DNA from 4 places in the Pseudoalteromonas sp. SG45-2 genome. Region 1 is predicted to be linked to each of the others. Evidence: predicted binding sites of a transcription regulator. Region 1 holds the regulator's gene; each other region holds the start of a gene.
What was found. Region 1 encodes sigma-54, which starts transcription at its own class of promoters, with help from an activator protein. Its sites were predicted from a motif close to GTTGGCACGNNNNTNGNNT; they were not measured.
Positions count from the first base shown of each region.

Region 2: a site for sigma-54 is predicted at 2,827-2,845, ahead of H5116_RS15220 (TorF family putative porin). Genes of this name have one in related genera too.
Region 3: a site for sigma-54 is predicted at 2,520-2,538, ahead of H5116_RS11350 (PA2169 family four-helix-bundle protein). Genes of this name have one in related genera too.
Region 4: a site for sigma-54 is predicted at 1,886-1,904, ahead of glnA (glutamate--ammonia ligase). Genes of this name have one in related genera too.

Region 1 is NZ_JACJEO010000006.1:63,063-67,751, reverse strand. Features, by position in the region: gene lptA (lipopolysaccharide transport periplasmic protein LptA) at 1-370, shown strand, start outside; gene lptB (LPS export ABC transporter ATP-binding protein) at 367-1,092, shown strand; gene H5116_RS05635 (RNA polymerase factor sigma-54) at 1,162-2,661, shown strand; gene hpf (ribosome hibernation promoting factor) at 2,688-2,975, shown strand; gene ptsN (PTS IIA-like nitrogen regulatory protein PtsN) at 2,980-3,432, shown strand; gene rapZ (RNase adapter RapZ) at 3,451-4,296, shown strand; gene H5116_RS05615 (HPr family phosphocarrier protein) at 4,339-4,611, shown strand.
Region 2 is NZ_JACJEO010000021.1:12,084-16,772, reverse strand. Features, by position in the region: gene H5116_RS15230 (efflux RND transporter periplasmic adaptor subunit) at 1-1,080, opposite strand, end outside; gene H5116_RS15225 (YIP1 family protein) at 1,136-1,849, opposite strand; gene H5116_RS15220 (TorF family putative porin) at 2,042-2,728, opposite strand; gene H5116_RS15215 (hypothetical protein) at 3,005-4,168, opposite strand; gene H5116_RS15210 (helix-turn-helix transcriptional regulator) at 4,324-4,524, opposite strand; gene H5116_RS15205 (hypothetical protein) at 4,533-4,689, opposite strand, start outside.
Region 3 is NZ_JACJEO010000013.1:129,430-134,118, reverse strand. Features, by position in the region: gene aceK (bifunctional isocitrate dehydrogenase kinase/phosphatase) at 1-1,446, shown strand, start outside; gene H5116_RS11355 (LysR family transcriptional regulator) at 1,466-2,404, shown strand; gene H5116_RS11350 (PA2169 family four-helix-bundle protein) at 2,582-3,025, shown strand; gene H5116_RS11345 (biopolymer transporter ExbD) at 3,339-3,731, shown strand; gene H5116_RS11340 (TonB-dependent siderophore receptor) at 3,805-4,689, opposite strand, start outside.
Region 4 is NZ_JACJEO010000011.1:108,417-113,105, forward strand. Features, by position in the region: gene typA (translational GTPase TypA) at 1-1,452, opposite strand, end outside; gene glnA (glutamate--ammonia ligase) at 1,960-3,366, shown strand; gene H5116_RS10020 (DUF4124 domain-containing protein) at 3,480-4,001, shown strand; gene glnL (nitrogen regulation protein NR(II)) at 4,084-4,689, shown strand, end outside.

The DNA.
Region 1 (4,689 bases):
TCACGGTAATCGCCGCATTACAGCCGATCGCCTAGAAGTACACAAACGTGATGAACTTGGTGATAATAAACAATTATTAATTGCCACAGGTAGCCCTGCGCACTTTGAAGAAAAGCAATCAGACGGCACGACTATGAGCGCCAGTGCTGACGAAGTACGTTATGATGTATCTAAGCGTTTTTTAACGCTTGTTGGTAATGCACAAGTTTCGCAAGCCGGACAAAAAATAAATGCTAAAAGCATTACCTACGACATAGAGCAGCAGCTCATCAGTGCCGAAAAAGATGAAAACTCAACTGACCGCGTTCACACAATTTTAGTACCGATCGAAGCTAAAAAAAGTAAAAAAGGCGATAAAGGTCAACCATGAGCACATTAAAAGCAGAACTATTGGCAAAAAGCTATAAAGGTCGTGAAGTTGTAAAAAACGTCGGCCTTGAAGTACAAGCTGGCAGTATAGTTGGCTTACTTGGCCCTAACGGTGCTGGTAAAACAACGACTTTTTATATGATTGTAGGGCTTGTTCCTAGCGACAAAGGTAAAATATCTATTGATGATAACGATATTACTCTTTTACCTATGCATAGTCGTGCTAGATTAGGCATAGGCTACTTACCACAAGAGTCATCGATTTTTAGAAAGCTGACTGTTTATCAAAACTTAATGGCCATTTTAGAAACGCGCAAAGAACTAAATAAACAAGCCAGAGAAGACACGCTCAATAACTTATTAGATGAATTTAGCATACAACACATTCGTGATAGCCAAGGTATGGCATTATCGGGGGGAGAACGTCGTCGTGTAGAAATAGCACGAGCGCTGGCAGCAGATCCTAAATTTATATTACTGGATGAACCGTTTGCCGGTGTTGACCCTATTTCGGTATTAGATATAAAGAAAATAATAGAACATCTTAAAAATCGTGGGATTGGTGTATTAATTACCGACCATAACGTAAGAGAGACCCTTGATGTTTGTGAAAAAGCCTACATTGTTTCTCATGGGGAGCTGATTGCATCAGGTACTCCAGAACACGTATTAAATGATAAAACAGTACGCGATGTTTACTTAGGCGAGCAATTTAGGCTGTAACATTTACGCCATGTCTTTAAGCATCTGCTAGTATTAATTATAACAACATAAAAGGATTGTTAGAGATACATGAGGCAATCACTACAGCTGCGCATGGGCCAGCAACTTACAATGACTCCACAGTTGCAACAAGCTATTCGTTTGTTGCAACTCAGTACATTGGATCTCCAGCAAGAAATACAAGAAGCTCTCGACAGTAATCCACTATTAGAGGTTGAAGAGGCAGACTATTCCGAAGACGCTGCTGGTAAAAACGAGCAAAAAGCTGATACCGATGACATAACTGTTAGCGCATCTGCTGATGATGCTCCGAGCGAATACGAACAAGATACTGGTGAAGCACTTGCAAAAGACACGCTAAGTGACGACATGGCTATGGATGTCAGTTGGGATGAGTACATGAGTGCCGCTCCTGCAGCCTCATCAGGTCCAATGCCTGAAGACGAATCAATATACCAAGGCGCCTCTACTGAAACGCTCCATGAGTATTTAATGTGGCAATTACAACTAACGCCATTTAGCCCTACAGACGAAGCTATTGCTATTGCTATTGTAGAAGCTGTCGATGATTCAGGTATTTTAACACTAAGCTGCGAAGAGATTTTAGAAAGCTTTAATCAAGAAAACGAAGATGATAACGAAGTCGAACTTGATGAAATTGAAGCGGTATTAAAACGCATCCAACTGTTTGATCCTGTTGGTATTGCTGCACGTAGTTTACAAGAGTGTTTGTGTATTCAGCTTAATCAATTTGATAAAGAAACACCTTATATTAATGAAACGAAAATGATTTTAACCGAGCATATTGATCTATTAGCAGCTCGCGACTATCGTACATTAATGAAAAAAACTAAGCTCAAAGAAGAAGAGCTTAAAGAAGTAATGACACTAATACATACTCTCAACCCAAAACCTGCAGATACTATTGTAAGGGAAGAATCTGAGTATGTTATTCCTGATGTGTCAGTTAAAAAAATTAAAGGCCGCTGGGTTGTCGAATTAAACCCAGATAGCATGCCTAAAATTCGTGTTAATAGCCAATACGCAGCAATGTCTCGCACTGTAAAATCAAGTGGCGACAGCCAGTTTATTCGCTCACATTTACAAGAAGCTAAATGGTTTATTAAAAGCTTAGAAAGTAGAAACGACACGCTATTAAAAGTTACTAATTGTATTGTTAAGCAACAACAAGGCTTTTTTGAACATGGCCCTGAAGCCATGAAACCAATGGTTTTAAATGATGTTGCTGAAATGGTAGAAATGCACGAATCGACAATTTCTCGCGTAACTACTCAAAAGTACATGCATACACCCCGTGGTATATTTGAGCTTAAATATTTTTTCTCAAGCCATGTAAGTACTGAAAACGGTGGTGAATGTTCATCTACAGCAATACGTGCGCTTATCCGAAAATTAATCGCAGCAGAAAACTCAGCAAAACCATTGAGTGATAGCAAAATAGCGGATATATTGGCTGAGCAAGGAATTAAAGTAGCGAGACGTACAATCGCAAAATACCGCGAATCTCTTGCTATTCCACCGTCAAATCAGCGTAAAAGTCTGATTTAAGACGCTAAACTAAGAGGGTAATGCTTATGCAACTAAACTTAACTGGTCGTCACGTAGAATTAACCGATTCACTAAGAGACTATATTAATACTAAATTTGCGAAGCTTGAAAGACACTCTGATCATATTAATAATGTTCATGTCATTCTCGATGTAGAAAAATTAAATCAAAAAGCAGAAGCCACAATACACGTAAGCGGTGCTGAGCTATTTGCCTCTACAGAACATCAAGATATGTATGCCGCTATTGACTCGTTGATCGACAAGCTCGATCGCCAAGTAATCAAACACAAAGAGAAGCTTGCTCGACACTAATATGATGAAATTAAGTTCACTTATATGCCAGGACTGCAGCAAAGCTGCGGTCCTTTTTAATAGCAAAAAAAGAATTTTAGAGTTCATTAGCGAACTTGCTCACGACAAACTTCCGTATTTACCGCAACAAGATATTCTTAATGCTTTAATGAGCAGAGAGAAATTAGGTAGTACAGGTATAGGGCGTGGCATTGCTATTCCTCATGGAAGAATGAGCGGTGCAGAAGAGCCTTTGGCTTTAGTGCTCGTTAGCGAAACTCCAATAAACTTTGATGCAATCGATAATCGCCCTGTTGATATTTTTGTCGCACTCATCGTACCAGATGGCGATAACCAGCAGCACTTAAAGACTCTAGCAACCATTGCTGATAAACTAAACAACAAAGATTTTTGTAAACAGTTACGCAGTGCAAAATCTGATACTGAGCTTTACCAAGTTATTGTCGATCAATCATAGTTTTATAAAGGGTGTTAAATGGAGTTAATTATCATAAGCGGCCGTTCTGGTTCTGGAAAGTCGGTTGCTTTGCGCGTTGTAGAAGATTTAGGTTATTATTGCGTAGATAATATTCCAGTAAACCTACTTCCTTCATTAGTTCGCAGTGTATCTGATAGCTACGATAAAATTGCTGTTAGCATTGATGTGCGCAACATCCCTAAAGAACAAGATGAATTTAACGATATTCTTGAATACTTACCAGGCTTTGCAAACCCTACGTTATTTTATTTAGATAGCGACGATCAGACATTGATCAAACGTTTTTCTGAAACACGCAGATTACACCCACTATCAATAGACTCGTTGCCCCTTGATTTAGCCATCAAAAAAGAAAAAGAATTACTTGATGTATTAACCACTCGCGCCGACTTTATGATAGATACGACTGATTTAAGTGTTCATCAACTCGCTGAATCTATTCGTGAAAAGATTTTAGGTAAAAAAGATAAGCAACTGATTGTCACATTTGAATCATTTGGCTTTAAACACGGTATACCAAAAGAAGCAGACTACGTATTTGATGCACGCTTTTTACCAAATCCACACTGGGAACCAGAGTTGAAGCCTTTAAATGGGTTAGATCAACCGGTTAAAGACTATTTAGCTAATCACAGCATAGTGCAAAAATTCACATGGCAAATTCAAACATTTGTACAAACGTGGTTACCGCATTTAGAACGAAATAACCGCAGTTATTTAACCATTGCTATTGGGTGTACAGGCGGGCAACATCGCTCTGTGTATTTAGCGCAAACTATCGGTGAAAGTTTTGCAATGACACATCCCAATGTAAAAATTCGCCATCGCGAGCAAGAAAAATAATATAGCTGAATAATCACCTGTTCAGCTTAGGTAGAGTAAGTTATGCATTGTGAAGATACCTTTTTAATAAAAAACAAATTAGGCTTACACGCCAGAGCAGCTACTGTGCTTGCGCAATTAGCAGTACAATTTGATGCGACAATCACATTATTCCAAGATGACAAAGAAGCAGCAGGCGATAGCGTACTTGCATTAATGTTACTTGAAAGTAGCCAAGGAAAAGAAGTTAAAGTTGTTTGTAAAGGCCCTGATTCTGAGCAAGCTTTACACGCTGTTGGAGAATTAATAGCACAACGCTTTAATGAACAAGAATAATCTGTTTTATAAAAACAATATTCGCATTACTAGTGCTTCAATTAAAACAGATATATAAAATAAATAGGTTAGTAACGC
Region 2 (4,689 bases), on a different contig from region 1:
TATTTTGTCGCCCTCATTTAAGCCGTCAGTAATGGCTTGCTCTATATCAGATGATATTCCAACAGTTACGGCAATTTTGCTAACGGTGTTATCACTATTTAGTCGCCATACAAATGTTTTATCGTCTTCTTTTTGGATTGCTTCTATTGGAAGTTTTAAACCGTTTTCGGCAATGCTTGTTGCGATCTCTGCTCTACAACTCATTCCTGCATATAGCTGGCGCTCAGTAGTATCGAGTAATACTTTTACTTTAAACGATAAACCTTGAGAGCCGGCTTGGTTTTTAGCTGAAGTACCAATATTGATTACTGTGCCGCTAAATGGTTTATTAGGGTATGCGGCCGCATAAATATTCGCTTTTTGGTTAAGCTTAATGCTCGCAATGTCGGTTTCATCCACACGTAGCTCGGCTAAGATAGCGCTAGGATCGGCTACTAGCATTAAATCAGAGCCAATAATATTAGTAGTACCGGCTATAACGGTTTCACCTTCTTTAATATTTACAGATGCAAGCAAGCCGCTCATTGGAGCTCTAAATACACTTTTACTTAAGCGATCTTGCGCAATTTGTAGTGACGCTTGTGCTTGGTTGTACGACTCTATTCGTGATTCAATATCGATTTTAGCTAGATCGCGTGCGCTTTCAATATTCTCGTAGCTCTCTTGATTACCTAAACCGACATCATATAAGTCTTTTTGTCTTTTAAGTTGGCGCTCTAGGTTAGCAAGGCGTGTTTTATTGTGTTTAATTTCAATTTCTGTGGCGCGAAGGATTGCTTTACTACGGGTAACTTCTGATTCAAAAGCAGTTGTATCAAGGCGCATTAACATATCGCCTTGTTTAACTCCTTGGCCTTCTTGAACAAATATTTTATCTACTCGGCCTGTCACTTCAGAGCGTAATTGCACTTGTGTATTAAAAACTAAATTACCTGAAGCCATTATTGAGTCAGCAATGTCGCCAAGCTCTACTTGAGCAATATTTACTTCGGCTTGTTTTTCATCGCCAGAAATTTGCTTTGACACAATTAGGGCTATAAATGCGCCTACAGCGAGTGTGATGATTATTGCTTTTTTCATTTTATCTATCCGTGAATTAAGTAATGTGGAGCTAGTATCTACCTCCACTTAAGAGTTAACTTGCTGCAATGATTGCCCAAATACCAAAAATAATAATTGAAGGAAGAGCAGAGAATAGGAGTGCTTTGTTAGTTGAAAAATTAGTCCAGCATTTTAAGCCGATCATTCCCAGCGCAATGCTCCAAAAGCTAAATAAATTTATTGATTCTAATAAGCTATAAAAAGGATGGCCAATTTCAAGTCCTATTATTAATTGGTTAATAGATGCGTAGCTAAATACGGCTTGTTGAGATATTTGATCTGTACTTGCACTTAGTACAAGAGCAATTGTTCCTAGGCTTGAAATAACAACTGGCATCATTGTCCAGGTAGCGAATCCATACCAAGCTCCGTAGCTATGTTCTGATTCAGGATCTTGTTTAGCCACAAGCATATAATAAAGTGCCATTAATGCATTCATGATAGCCAGAGCAATTACGCCGCCAAACAAACCAAACCATATTTGGCCTTCTGCATTTTGCTCTATACTTTGGCGAATCATTTTTTGCTCGCCAATCGTCGCATCAATAGTTGATGCTGCTACTTGCTCATTAATCAAAAACTGCATATCAACAGTGGAATAAAAAATATAAATACTCGCCATTGAAACTAAAGACATGACTATAAAAGCAAGCCATGACCAACCTTTGGCGTGTTCAACACCATTGAAAGCTTTACTAGGACTTATATAAATATCGAGTAGGGCGCTAAACGCGTTAGGTGATTTCATTATTATTCCTTTATACCTATTTTATGGCTAGGCAGTTATAAATGCCCAGTGACTAGGTAATAGAATAAAGGAAAATGTATGTATTGTTTTCATTCAATTGTAACGTTTTGTTAACAGGTGTGAGGGGTCTTGTTCAAAAACGAGAAAAGGGCCAAAAGGCCCTTCGTGTCGCAGCAAGTAACACATTCTTTCTTATAAATTAAAGTCTACAGAATAAGCAACGTAAGCTTTAATATCTGAGTCATCCATATCTGTATCAGATAAACCAAAAGTGAAACCATCTTTCGAAATTGATACACCGTAATCTAAGATATTATCATCGCCAATAAAGTCACCAGAGTAGTGGCCTAAGTGAAGTGCCATTTCAGTGCCGTTACTGCCAATAGCAAAACCGTAGTCAGCTGTCAGGTAAAGTGAATCACCAAAGTCTGTACCATCACCACTTGCAGCTGATGTTGCAAGTACTGAAGCACCAAATGTAAAGCCTTCAACACTGATGCTACCGTAAATTTCAGAGAAATCTGCGTCAGCTTCAGAAGCTGCATCTGGGTAAGCGTAATAAATATAGCCAACATCATAGCTAACGCTTTCGTTAATGTCGCCACCAAAGCCTGCATATAAATCAAGCTCATAGGTCATTTCATCTGCCCACGATGCATTTGAAGCCCAAGTACCTGCATAAAAGCCCGATTCATTAGCGTAATCAATACCGCCTGAAATAGCTGCATCGCCCCCAGTTTGCTCTTGACCACGCCATAAGTAGTTTGATGTTGCCGCTGCGTTTGCTGTTACTTCAGCATGTACGGCTGTTGACGTTAAAGATGTTGCGCCCATTAATGCTATAGCACTTATAGCGATGGTTTTTTTTAGTTTTAGCATGTCCATTTCCCGTTATATGATTTTTGCTCGCCAAGGTTTTTATTATGTATTCGGAACCTTTAGGCTGACGGCTTTTTATTGTTTAACTAACGAGATAATTGCACTGTATGTGCCAGCTTCATTATTTTTTATTAAAAATTATTTTTATACATTAAAAACATGAGCTTGTATTTTATAGATTGAGAAGAGAGATGGTATGTAGGAAGATGTTGCGCACACTGCTGGTGCATAAATTAACCTAGCCGCACCATAAAAGTACGGCTAAATTAGAAGTTTTTAGCCAAATATAGTGCGCATAAGGCTAATTGTTTCGTTTACACTACGACCTTTTTGAACTTCACTCACAATTGAATCGCGCTTACTGCGAATGTGCTCAGGAATATCGTCAGCAGCAAGTGCGCGGTCTACTAAAATTTCTGCAGACTCTTTACCTCTACGCTGAGTTTTACCTGTCGTAGTTGTAGTTCGTTTAGGCTTACTTAACAGTTTGATGTAGTTAGAGTTATCTGGTGTTTTTGCATCAGCATAGTGAAAGAAACATGGGATTAGTGCTTTAATAGCAACTAATTGTTCTTCTAACTCATTACTAGGTTTAGCCATTTTGTACCATGACATAGCTTGAATACCTTTTACAATATCTTGCCAGTAACGCTCAAAATCACTATTTTTTAGTTTAGAAACACCAAGGGCACCGCATAATGCATCTAATCGATTGTTTGTGATCGGAGTAAATATATCAGGGCGACGCATTGCAAGTAGTCGTGTTGCAGGCGCAAGTGTTGGTTTTTCATTATTGTCGGTGAATATTTTTGAATAAGCAGCAACAAATTGTTGATATTCGTATTGAGTAATGTCACCTTCAAGTGGAATATTTACTAGTGCATCGTCAAAGGCACCTGGTAAATCGCTAAGCATTTGATGAAAGCTCTTCGCACTTTTTGTTGATGCAAACCATTCAACGTCAAAGTTATATGTGCTTGGATCAAGTGATGCCATGTGCTTACCGCTAAACGCAAGTAAATCTTCAGGAATCATATCTTTAAGAGATTGTTCACGAATGCTCTTAATGTAGTCTACTAAGCGAAGCTGTTCATCAAGAGCAATAACGTCTTTGTGTTGTTCTACAAATACACTTACTACAGGCCACGGAGCAATACGTAAAGTTTTAACCTGTAAAAAGCTGATAGCTGAAATAAGCTGATCGTGTAGCTTCTTAAGTACTGGTAATTGCTGCGGCTCTAGTAAGTCGTAGTTCATACGATCTCTGCTTGCACTTAGCAATTCGTAACACCAAGGTAAAAAATCATCAGGGTGGTTTTCTACTTTCACGGCCATAAGGTTAAGGCTTAATTCTGAAGATTGCTTCAGAATGTTCTGATAGATTTGATTTTCTTGTTCGCCTAGCGTCATTTTTGACGGTGAAATTAGCAGTTTTTTCATGCCTTGTAGAATCTCCGGTTTAGATATATATTTTTTTGCTGGTCTATTTTAGCGCAATTACGCTAATAACAACAGCGCTGTCCTCCATACGTTGTAATTGAAGTAGCTAAATCGGTGTTTTTGCTAATAGAATGAGACTAACGCTTTAACATGTATTAATCATTTTTATCTAGTACAAAGAGACTTTCAACTGAGGTATTAAAATGCTTTGCTATTTTTAGAGCAATTATTACCGAAGGGGTAAATCGTGCCGTTTCTACTGTACTAATAGTCTTACGTGAAACCGCAATTAGATCAGCCAAGTCTTGTTGAGAAAGGCCTGCTTCTTTGCGGTATTTTGCAATTTTATTTTGCACTTTTGCTCCTAATCTTTGCTTTGCCAAAGAATTGATACGCCGTATATTAAACTCATTACAGCAAGGTAAAATGTAGCCATCATGCTGTGAGATACTTCTAAAGCAAGAGTATCGGAGAGTAAGTACACGCCACCCATACTAAAAAGTAAGCCAAGCACGACATGT
Region 3 (4,689 bases), on a different contig from region 1:
CAAGCAGAGCTCGCAGAAACTTTTTATAACTCTGTATTTTGCCGGCTGTACCATAGGCGCTATTTTCATAATGACTTTATATTTGTAGAAGCAACCTTAAAAGATGCTCCTTCAGTGCCTGTAGAAGCAGAATATAGAACTTACTTTCCTGTAGTTGATGGCCTCAAACCAACAATAAAACGCATTATTAATCATTTTGATTTTAAAGCCCCATTTGTAAATTTAGAGCGTGATATCCGCCTCCTTGTTAAAGCTTTTTATAAACAAGCCCCCGATACACATCACCAACCTTGGCAAATGCGCTTTGATATTTTACACACACCTTTTTATCGTAATAAAGCAGCCTATATTGTTGGTCGTGTTGTTTCAAAAAGTGGGGTTCAGCCCTTTATAATCGCTGTATTACACGATGAAGATAACGGATTATATTTAGATGCACTTTTAACTAAGTCATCTCAAATGCGTGTTATTTTTGGCTTTGCCCGCGCCTACTTTATGGTAGAGACTCACGCACCTTCAGCACTTGTCCGGTTTTTAAATCAACTTATGCCAAACAAAACACTTGCTGAGCTCTATAATGCAGTGGGTTTTCATAAACAGGGGAAAACTGAGTTTTACCGAGAGTTTTTAAATCACTTATCTCACTCTAGTGATGAGTTTACAATTGCACCGGGGACTCCCGGTATGGTGATGATGGTATTTACCCTCCCCTCATTTGGCTATGTTTTTAAAGTAATAAAAGACAAATTTGGTGAGAGTAAACCCTTTGGCCGTGATACCGTATTAAAGCGCTATCAACTGGTAAAAAACCATGATCGCGTTGGCAGAATGGCCGATACCATAGAGTATTCTAACGTCGTATTTCCTTTAGCGCGTTTTGATAGTAATTTACTTGCGCAATTACATAAAACAATTGGCTCATCAATGATAATTGAGGGCGATTGGTTGATTATCAAGCATTTGTATATTGAACGGCGCATGACACCTCTTAACTTGTTTTTAGAAAATGCTGATGAAGAAAGTGTCGCCGACGCAATTGAAGAATATGGGCAAGCCCTAAAAGAAATGATTGCGGTTAATATATTCCCTGGTGATATGCTCTTAAAAAACTTTGGTGTAAGTAAGCACAAACGTATTATTTTTTACGATTACGATGAAGTTCAATATCTAACCGATATGAACTTTAGAACATTACCAAAAGCAAAGAGCTATGACGACTATTTAATGGATGAACAAAGTTACTCTGTTGCACCACAGGACGTATTTCCTGAGCAACTTTGTACATTTGTAATGCCAAACCCTATGTATAAAAAGTTTTTACTCAGCACTCACCCAGAGCTTATAGATGTTAGCTTTTGGAAGCAGGCACAACAAAATATAAAAAATGGTCAGGTAAGTCATATTTACCCATACCCGGCAGCACAGCGCTTTATTCACCACTGGTAAGCGCTAAAGGACACACACAATGAATATAAGCAAAATAGATTTAAATTTACTCGTTTACCTCGATACATTGCTGCGAGAATGCAACGTAACACGCGCTGCTAATCAATTGAGTATAACGCAACCTGCAATGAGTAATGGCCTTAAACGTCTTCGTAACTTATTTAACGACCCTATTTTAGTTCGTACCAGCGATGGTATGGTACCTACCGAGCGTGCTTTGGAGTTACAACCCGTTATTCGTGGCATTTTAATGACCCTTGAAGAAACTCTAGCTCCTAATCGAGAATTTGAGGCAAGCCAAAGTAAGCGTGTGTTTAGAATAATGGCCAGTGATTACGCTGCAAGTACATTAGCACCAAAGCTTTTAAGTAAATTGCACGAAGAAGCCCCCGATACTACTTTAGATATACTCACACCAAGTGATGTCACCTTTCATGATGTAGAAAACGGTAAAGTAGATATGGCAATCAACCGTTTTGAAAACTTACCGCAGTCTTTTCATCATAAACGTATTTGGAAAGATAGTTTTTGCTGCTTAGTAAAAGCCGATAATCCTATAATTGAAAACTTTAGCCTCGACAGCTATTTAAAAGCGCGCCATATATGGGTGAGTAAAACAGGTTTTGGTGTAGGTGTAGGCATGGACCCTAAAGATGTTCAAAAACTTGGCTGGGTTGACGAAGCACTTGCTCACTTTGGTAAGCATCGTAATATTGCCACTTTTACGCGTAACTACCATGTAGCAATTCATTTAGCTAAAGAGAAAAATTTGATTGCGACCCTTCCTTCAAAAGCCGCAAATATATATTTAGATGATCCGGGGCTTAAAATTTTAGAGCCACCATTTCCAATTCCTCCTTTTGAGCTTGATATGATTTGGAGCCCACTGCTGCATCGCGATGCGAGTCACATTTGGTTACGTCAAAAAGTAGCTGAAGTAGCTGAAGAGCTAAAATAACTTTATTACACAATATAATGTAAAAATTGCTAGGTTAATTTTTTGCCTGTTAACTTAGCACCCTGCTGAGATGAAATTAAACCAATAAAATCAAATAACTACATAACCATTGAAACGTGGAACATACATTGCTTTTATTAAATTGAACTATACATTCATTTAATTAAAGAGGTCATTATGAACACCCATCAAGGATCAGAAGTAAATCATATTACTGACATCATTCAAGTTATGAACAGCGGCATCGATTTTTATCAAAAAGCACAGGAAAAAGTTGAAGACCCTGCTATTGGTGCACTTTTTCAGCGTATGATAGATGCCCGAAAAGTGAGTGTTGAGCGCTTGCAGCCATATGCAATTAATGAAAAAGGCGAACGCGAAGATGGCTCATCTTTCGCAGTTGAAGCACGACGTGCGTACACAGCCCTATTGACTACTTTCACCTCACACAACGACAGCACGTATGTAAAAGAGCTTGAAGAGGTAGAAGATAAAACCCTTGAAGAAATTAAAGCAGCAATGGATAAACCGCAACCAGCTGACTGCGAAGCTGCACTGGCTAAAACATTATTAACAATGCAAAGCTGCCATGCAGAAATGAGCCGTATGCAAAAGCATTAAGCTTACATAGCGCATAACTAGAACCCAGCCTCGAGCTGGGTTTTTTATTACCTCTAATACCAACCTACATAGTTTTTTAAGCAATTTAACAAATTGAATTACATTATAACGATGCTAAATAGACCCATTTTTAAGCAGAACGGTATAAACACCACCTTATTTCGCCACATTTTAAATACATAATTAGTACAAATATTTAATGTTATTAGAATATTTATTTAACCACGCTTTATTTTTGCTGTGCTAATTTTGTTAATAGGTACCTAAAACCTTGCTGTGGCGCCGCAGCATTTAATTAAAAATAAGGTCCAATATGAAAAAACTAACCAAACTACAAAATAATGCTGATGTAGATATGACCCCGATGTTAGACATAGTGTTCATATTACTAATTTTCTTTATTGTAACTACATCTTTTGTAAAACCTGTGGCTATTGAATTAAACCGACCACTCGACAGCCCTCAAATAGATAAGCCTGTTAAAAATGCTTTATTTAAAATTGATGAAAGTAACGGAGTATATTTTTCTGAGAGGTTAATTGATTTAGAGCAAGTTGCGACTAATTTAGCTATGTTCGCGGCTGAATATGAAATAAGTTCGGTACTTATAACCGCAGACGAAAACAGTACACATAATACTTTAATGAATGTCATGAATAATATTAAGCAATACGATGATTATCCAATAAGTTTGATTTCTAAATAAAATCAGCCCAAGCTAAAACCAAAAAAAGGGCCTTACGGCCCTTTGAGTTAAATAACAAAAGGGAGGTTATTAATTAAAAACGGTATTCTGCACCTACGTAGTAGTAAGCACCGTTAAAACCAAACGGAGCCGAACGACGTGAGTAGTCAAACACACCTGAGCTGCTAATTACGGTATTACCATTAGCATCTACAATAGTACCTGAGCGAGAGTTACCTATTTCATTTTTATCTGGGTAAACATCGAACAAGTTATTTGCACCAATATTTACTGATAAGTCTTCAGTAACGAAGTAGTTAACTTTAACGTCAGTTAAAATTTCTGCACCATACGTTTGACGACCACCATCTTCTACTGTGTATTCACCAAAACGATTAAGTGAGAGGTTAACAGTCCAATCATCACGTTGATAAAGCGCACTTAAGTTAATACGGTCCTCTGGTTGCCACTCTTCTATAATAGAGATGTCTTCAGCTGAGAATATATCTTCTACTTTTACTGTCTCAAGGCTTGAGCCAGCAGGAGAGAACAACGATACAACATCTGTTTTGGTAAAGTTAGCTGCAAGTGTAAAATCAAGTGTGCCGCCTAAACCTTCAGTGTTCCACGTTGCTACAAAATCAACACCACGTGTTTCTGTATCAGCACCATTTAAGAAAAACTGCCCTACGCCAGCACCTGCACTATTTAGTGCTGCATCAAGGCTTGTAGATAACCCTTTACCTAAGCGATCACTAATTACAATACGGTCGTCAATATCAATCGAGTAGTAATCAACGGTTACATTAATATTATCGGTAACGTTATACACAATACCTAAACTACGGTTTTGTGATTTTTCTTCTTTAAGTTTAGGAATACCTAAACTTTGCGCAAGTGTTGAATCATTTCTAAATGTACCAACTTCTTCTGCAACTAAATTCCCATTAGTATCAACAACAAATTGTGTGCTTACGTT
Region 4 (4,689 bases), on a different contig from region 1:
ACGAACGCCGATAGCGCCACCTTTATGAGGACCATAATGATCGAACGTATGGTACATAAGACCAGAACCCGAAGTAAGCGTCATGAAATCAGTTTGGAAACCAATTAAACCACGGCTTGGGATCATGAAGTCTAAACGCATACGGCCTTTGCCATCTGGAGTCATGTTAGTAAGTTCACCTTTACGTAGGCCAACTTGTTCCATAACAGAACCTTGATGCTCTTCTTGACAGTCAATAGTCACTGTTTCAAACGGTTCTTCTAGAACGCCATCTACAGTACGTAAGATAACTTCTGGACGAGAAACTGAAAGCTCGTAACCTTCACGACGCATGTTTTCGATTAAGATACCTAGGTGTAATTCACCACGACCAGAAACACGGAAGCTATCTGGGCTTGCAGTATCTTCAACGCGAAGTGCTACGTTGTGTACTAATTCTTTGTCTAAACGCTCACGGATATTACGTGACGTTACAAACTTACCTTCTTTACCACAGAAAGGTGAGTTATTTACAGAGAATGTCATTGTTACAGTTGGCTCATCAACACTTAGTGGTGGTAATGCTTCAACGTTTCCTGGGAAACAAACTGTGTCAGAAATCTTAAGCTCACCAATACCTGTTACAGTTACGATGTTACCAGCGTAAGCTCTATCAGTTTCGATACGCTCAAGACCTAGGTAGCTTTGTACTGCACCAATTTTACCATTACGTGTAGTGCCATCAGCACTGATAATAGTAACTTGTTGGTTAGGAGCAACAGAACCACGTTTAATACGACCAATACCAACTACACCAACATAAGAGTTGTAATCTAGTTGAGAAATTTGCATTTGGAAGTCACCTTCAGGATCTGCATCCGGTGGTGATACTTCTTCAACGATCATCTTGAACATAGGTTCCATGTTGTCTGATGGTTCGTCTAAATCTAGTGTTGCCCAACCGTTGATTGCTGAAGCGTAGATTACTTTAAAGTCTAACTGTTCGTCAGTCGCGCCAAGGTTGTCGAATAAATCAAAGATTTGATCCATAACCCAATCTGGACGAGCGCCTGGCTTATCAATTTTATTGATAACGACGATTGGCTTTAAGCCTTGCGCGAATGCTTTTTGCGTAACGAAACGCGTTTGCGGCATTGGACCTTCTTGAGCATCAACAAGTAATAATACTGAGTCAGCCATCGAAAGTACGCGTTCAACTTCACCACCGAAATCGGCGTGTCCCGGGGTATCTACGATATTGATATGGTAGTCATTCCAAGAAATGGCTGTGTTTTTAGCCAAAATGGTAATACCACGTTCTTTCTCAATGTCGTTTGAGTCCATCACGCGCTCTTCGTTACCGCCGCGTGTTTCTAATGTACCTGATTGCTCAAGTAGTTTGTCAACCAGTGTTGTTTTACCATGGTCAACGTGCGCGATAATCGCTATATTTCTTAACTGTTCGATGCTCATATATTTACTCAGAGAAATTAAATTCTCATTGATCCTGCAAGATCTACGCACTCATCCACGCTTTCGCGAGATGTCCCAGCATAGGATTTAAAAGGGCGCATATTATCCCTCATTAATGACATGGATGAAAGTTTATCCAATATAAATTTCAAAACTTTCTCAATACTTTTACTAAGTATCTGTTTTATATATGACAATTATATGAATTAAATTTCAAATTTTTTTTGAAAAACAGCCTTTTTGGCTATTTTGCTGATCTTTTTGGTACTCTTTTGCATTTAGGTTATGCTATTTCCGAGCGATTAAATTAGCAGCAAATTGTGCCCTGTAAATTTTGCACCAAAAAGGAAAATTTACGCACCAATATAGTGCGTTTGTACATTCCATTTTGATGCAACGATATTTTTTTAATTTATAAACAGCTAGTTATAAAAATGGCACAAAATCAGCTTAGTAAATCCCAAAGCAATTATGCAGCAATAACAAAACCCAATAGTTGGAGGACACATGTCACAATCGGTTTTAGATTTTATTAAAGAAAATGACGTCAAGTTCATTGATTTACGCTTTACTGACACTAAGGGTAAAGAACAACATGTATCTATTCCTCATCACCAAGTTGATGAAGACTTTTTTGAAGACGGTAAAATGTTTGACGGTTCTTCAATTGCAGGCTGGAAAGGCATAAACGAATCAGACATGGTATTAATGCCAGTTGCTGAATCAATCAAACTAGACCCTTTCACTGAAGAATCAACATTAATCGTACGTTGTGACGTAGTAGAGCCTTCAACGCTTCAAGGTTATGAGCGCGACCCGCGTTCTGTTGCTAAGCGTGCTGAAGATTACATGCGCTCTACAGGTATTGCAGATACAGTTTTATTTGGCCCTGAGCCAGAGTTTTTCGTATTTGACGACGTTAAATACAAATCAGATATGTCTGGTTCTATGTACAAAATTGATTCTAAGCAAGCTGCTTGGAACTCAGATAAAGAATATGCAGATGGCAACACAGGTCACCGTCCAGGTATTAAAGGCGGTTACTTCCCAGTTGCTCCTGTTGATGACTTCCAAGATTGGCGTTCAGCTACGTGTCTAGTTCTAGAAGAAATGGGTCAAGTAGTAGAAGCACATCACCACGAAGTTGCAACAGCAGGTCAAAACGAGATTGCTACTCGCTTTAATACAATGGTATTAAAAGCGGATGAAATCCAAGAAATGAAATATGTTATCCATAACATGGCTCACTTATACGGTAAAACAGCAACGTTTATGCCTAAGCCAGTTGTTGGTGATAACGGTTCTGGTATGCATTGTCACCAGTCACTTGCTAAAGATGGTGTAAACCTTTTTGCTGGTGATAAGTACGGCGGCCTTTCTGAAGATGCGCTTTACTACATTGGCGGTATCATCAAGCATGCTAAAGCAATTAACGCTTTTGCAAACGCCTCTACTAACTCGTACAAACGTTTAGTACCAGGTTTTGAAGCACCAGTTATGCTTGCATACTCTGCACGTAACCGTTCTGCATCAATCCGTATCCCAGTGGTTCCATCTGAAAAAGGTCGTCGTATTGAAGTACGCTTCCCAGATCCAACAGCTAACCCATACCTTGCTTTCTCAGCAATGCTTATGGCTGGCCTTGATGGTATCAAAAACAAGATCCACCCTGGCGATGCTATGGATAAAGATTTATATGACTTACCAGCTGAAGAAGCAGCAGAAATCCCAACTGTTGCAGCATCACTTGACGAAGCACTATCTGCACTTAGCGCAGACCGTGAATTCTTAACTCAAGGTGGTGTATTCACTGACGACTTAATCGATGCTTACATCGAACTTAAATCTAAAGAAGTTGAAAAGCTTAACATGACAACTCACCCAGTTGAGTTTGAAATGTACTACAGCTGTTAATTTAGCTGTATAAAATATGTGTGTTCTCAAGCCCGCTTTGCGGGCTTTTTTAATGGTAAAATTAATCAATCTCCACTAAAGTTAAGTTACCGACAAAAATGCAGGGCTGCAGAGTGAACAACAAGATTTTATTACTATTAATTGCTTTAGGATTAAGCAATTATGGTTACGCTGGTGAAACAAAGATATACGCTTGGAAAGATAAAAATGGCGTATTAGTGTTCTCTGACACCCCTCATAAAGGTGCTAAAGAGGTAAAGCTTACCAGCCAAGATCTTAATATGCCTGCAACAAATACTGACATTTTTGACGAGCAACCCCAGCCCCAACAAGCGGCCTTTAGTATTGCCATTTCCTCACCTGATCATAACCAGACTATTCGTGAAAATACCGGCACTGTTTATGTTACTAGCCGAATAAAACCACGCTTTGAAACTGGTTTTACTATACAACTTTTTATTGATGGCAAAGCACATGGCCCAGCCAGTGACAGTTCAACCTTTGCAATAAGAGATGTAGAACGTGGTGAGCACACACTACAATTAAAGCTTTTTAATAGTAAAAACCAAGTTATTGCTATAAGTGAGCCCTGCATATTTTTTATGCACCGAAAAGGGCTAAACCTAAGTAACTAAATTGGGGCATTACTAAACGTGCAGCAGTGTATTTTACTATATAACTTGCTTGTAAATATTCACGCACTAAAATGGTGCAGCTATGATTAATAATAAAAACTTTAGCCCTGAGCTACTCGATGCTATTTGGCAAAATCAAACAACCGCTATCATGTTGCTTGATAAAAACTTCACCGTTGTCTATGCCAATACCAGTACTAGCGAACTGCTTGGCCTTGGTAACAAGCGCCTATTAGATCAGCCTTTCGATAGTCTTTTTAATTACCATTCAATCGATTTGCAGCGTATAGAACAATACTCATTAGTTGAAGGTGTAGATTGCCAGCAGCACAGAGCTGACGTGGTTTTTAGCGATTCTCGCCATGCAAAAGTAGCCGTAAGTACACGACAAATTAAGTTTGATGGCTCACTTTATATTTTATTTGAGTGGCGCCAAACCGATGACGAAATTAAGCACGACCAAGCGTCTAATCAAATGCATCAATACCAAGCAGCCCGAAATCTAATAAGAGGCTTAGCTCACGAAATTAAAAATCCTTTAGGTGGAATTCGCGGAGCGGCGCAGTTATTGCAGTATGAGGTTGATCAACAAGAAAGAGACCAATGTGCTGAACTTATCATTGAGCAAGCTGACCGATTACGCGAATTAGTAGATAGGCTTTTAGGGCCAAATCAGCTTCCGCAAAAA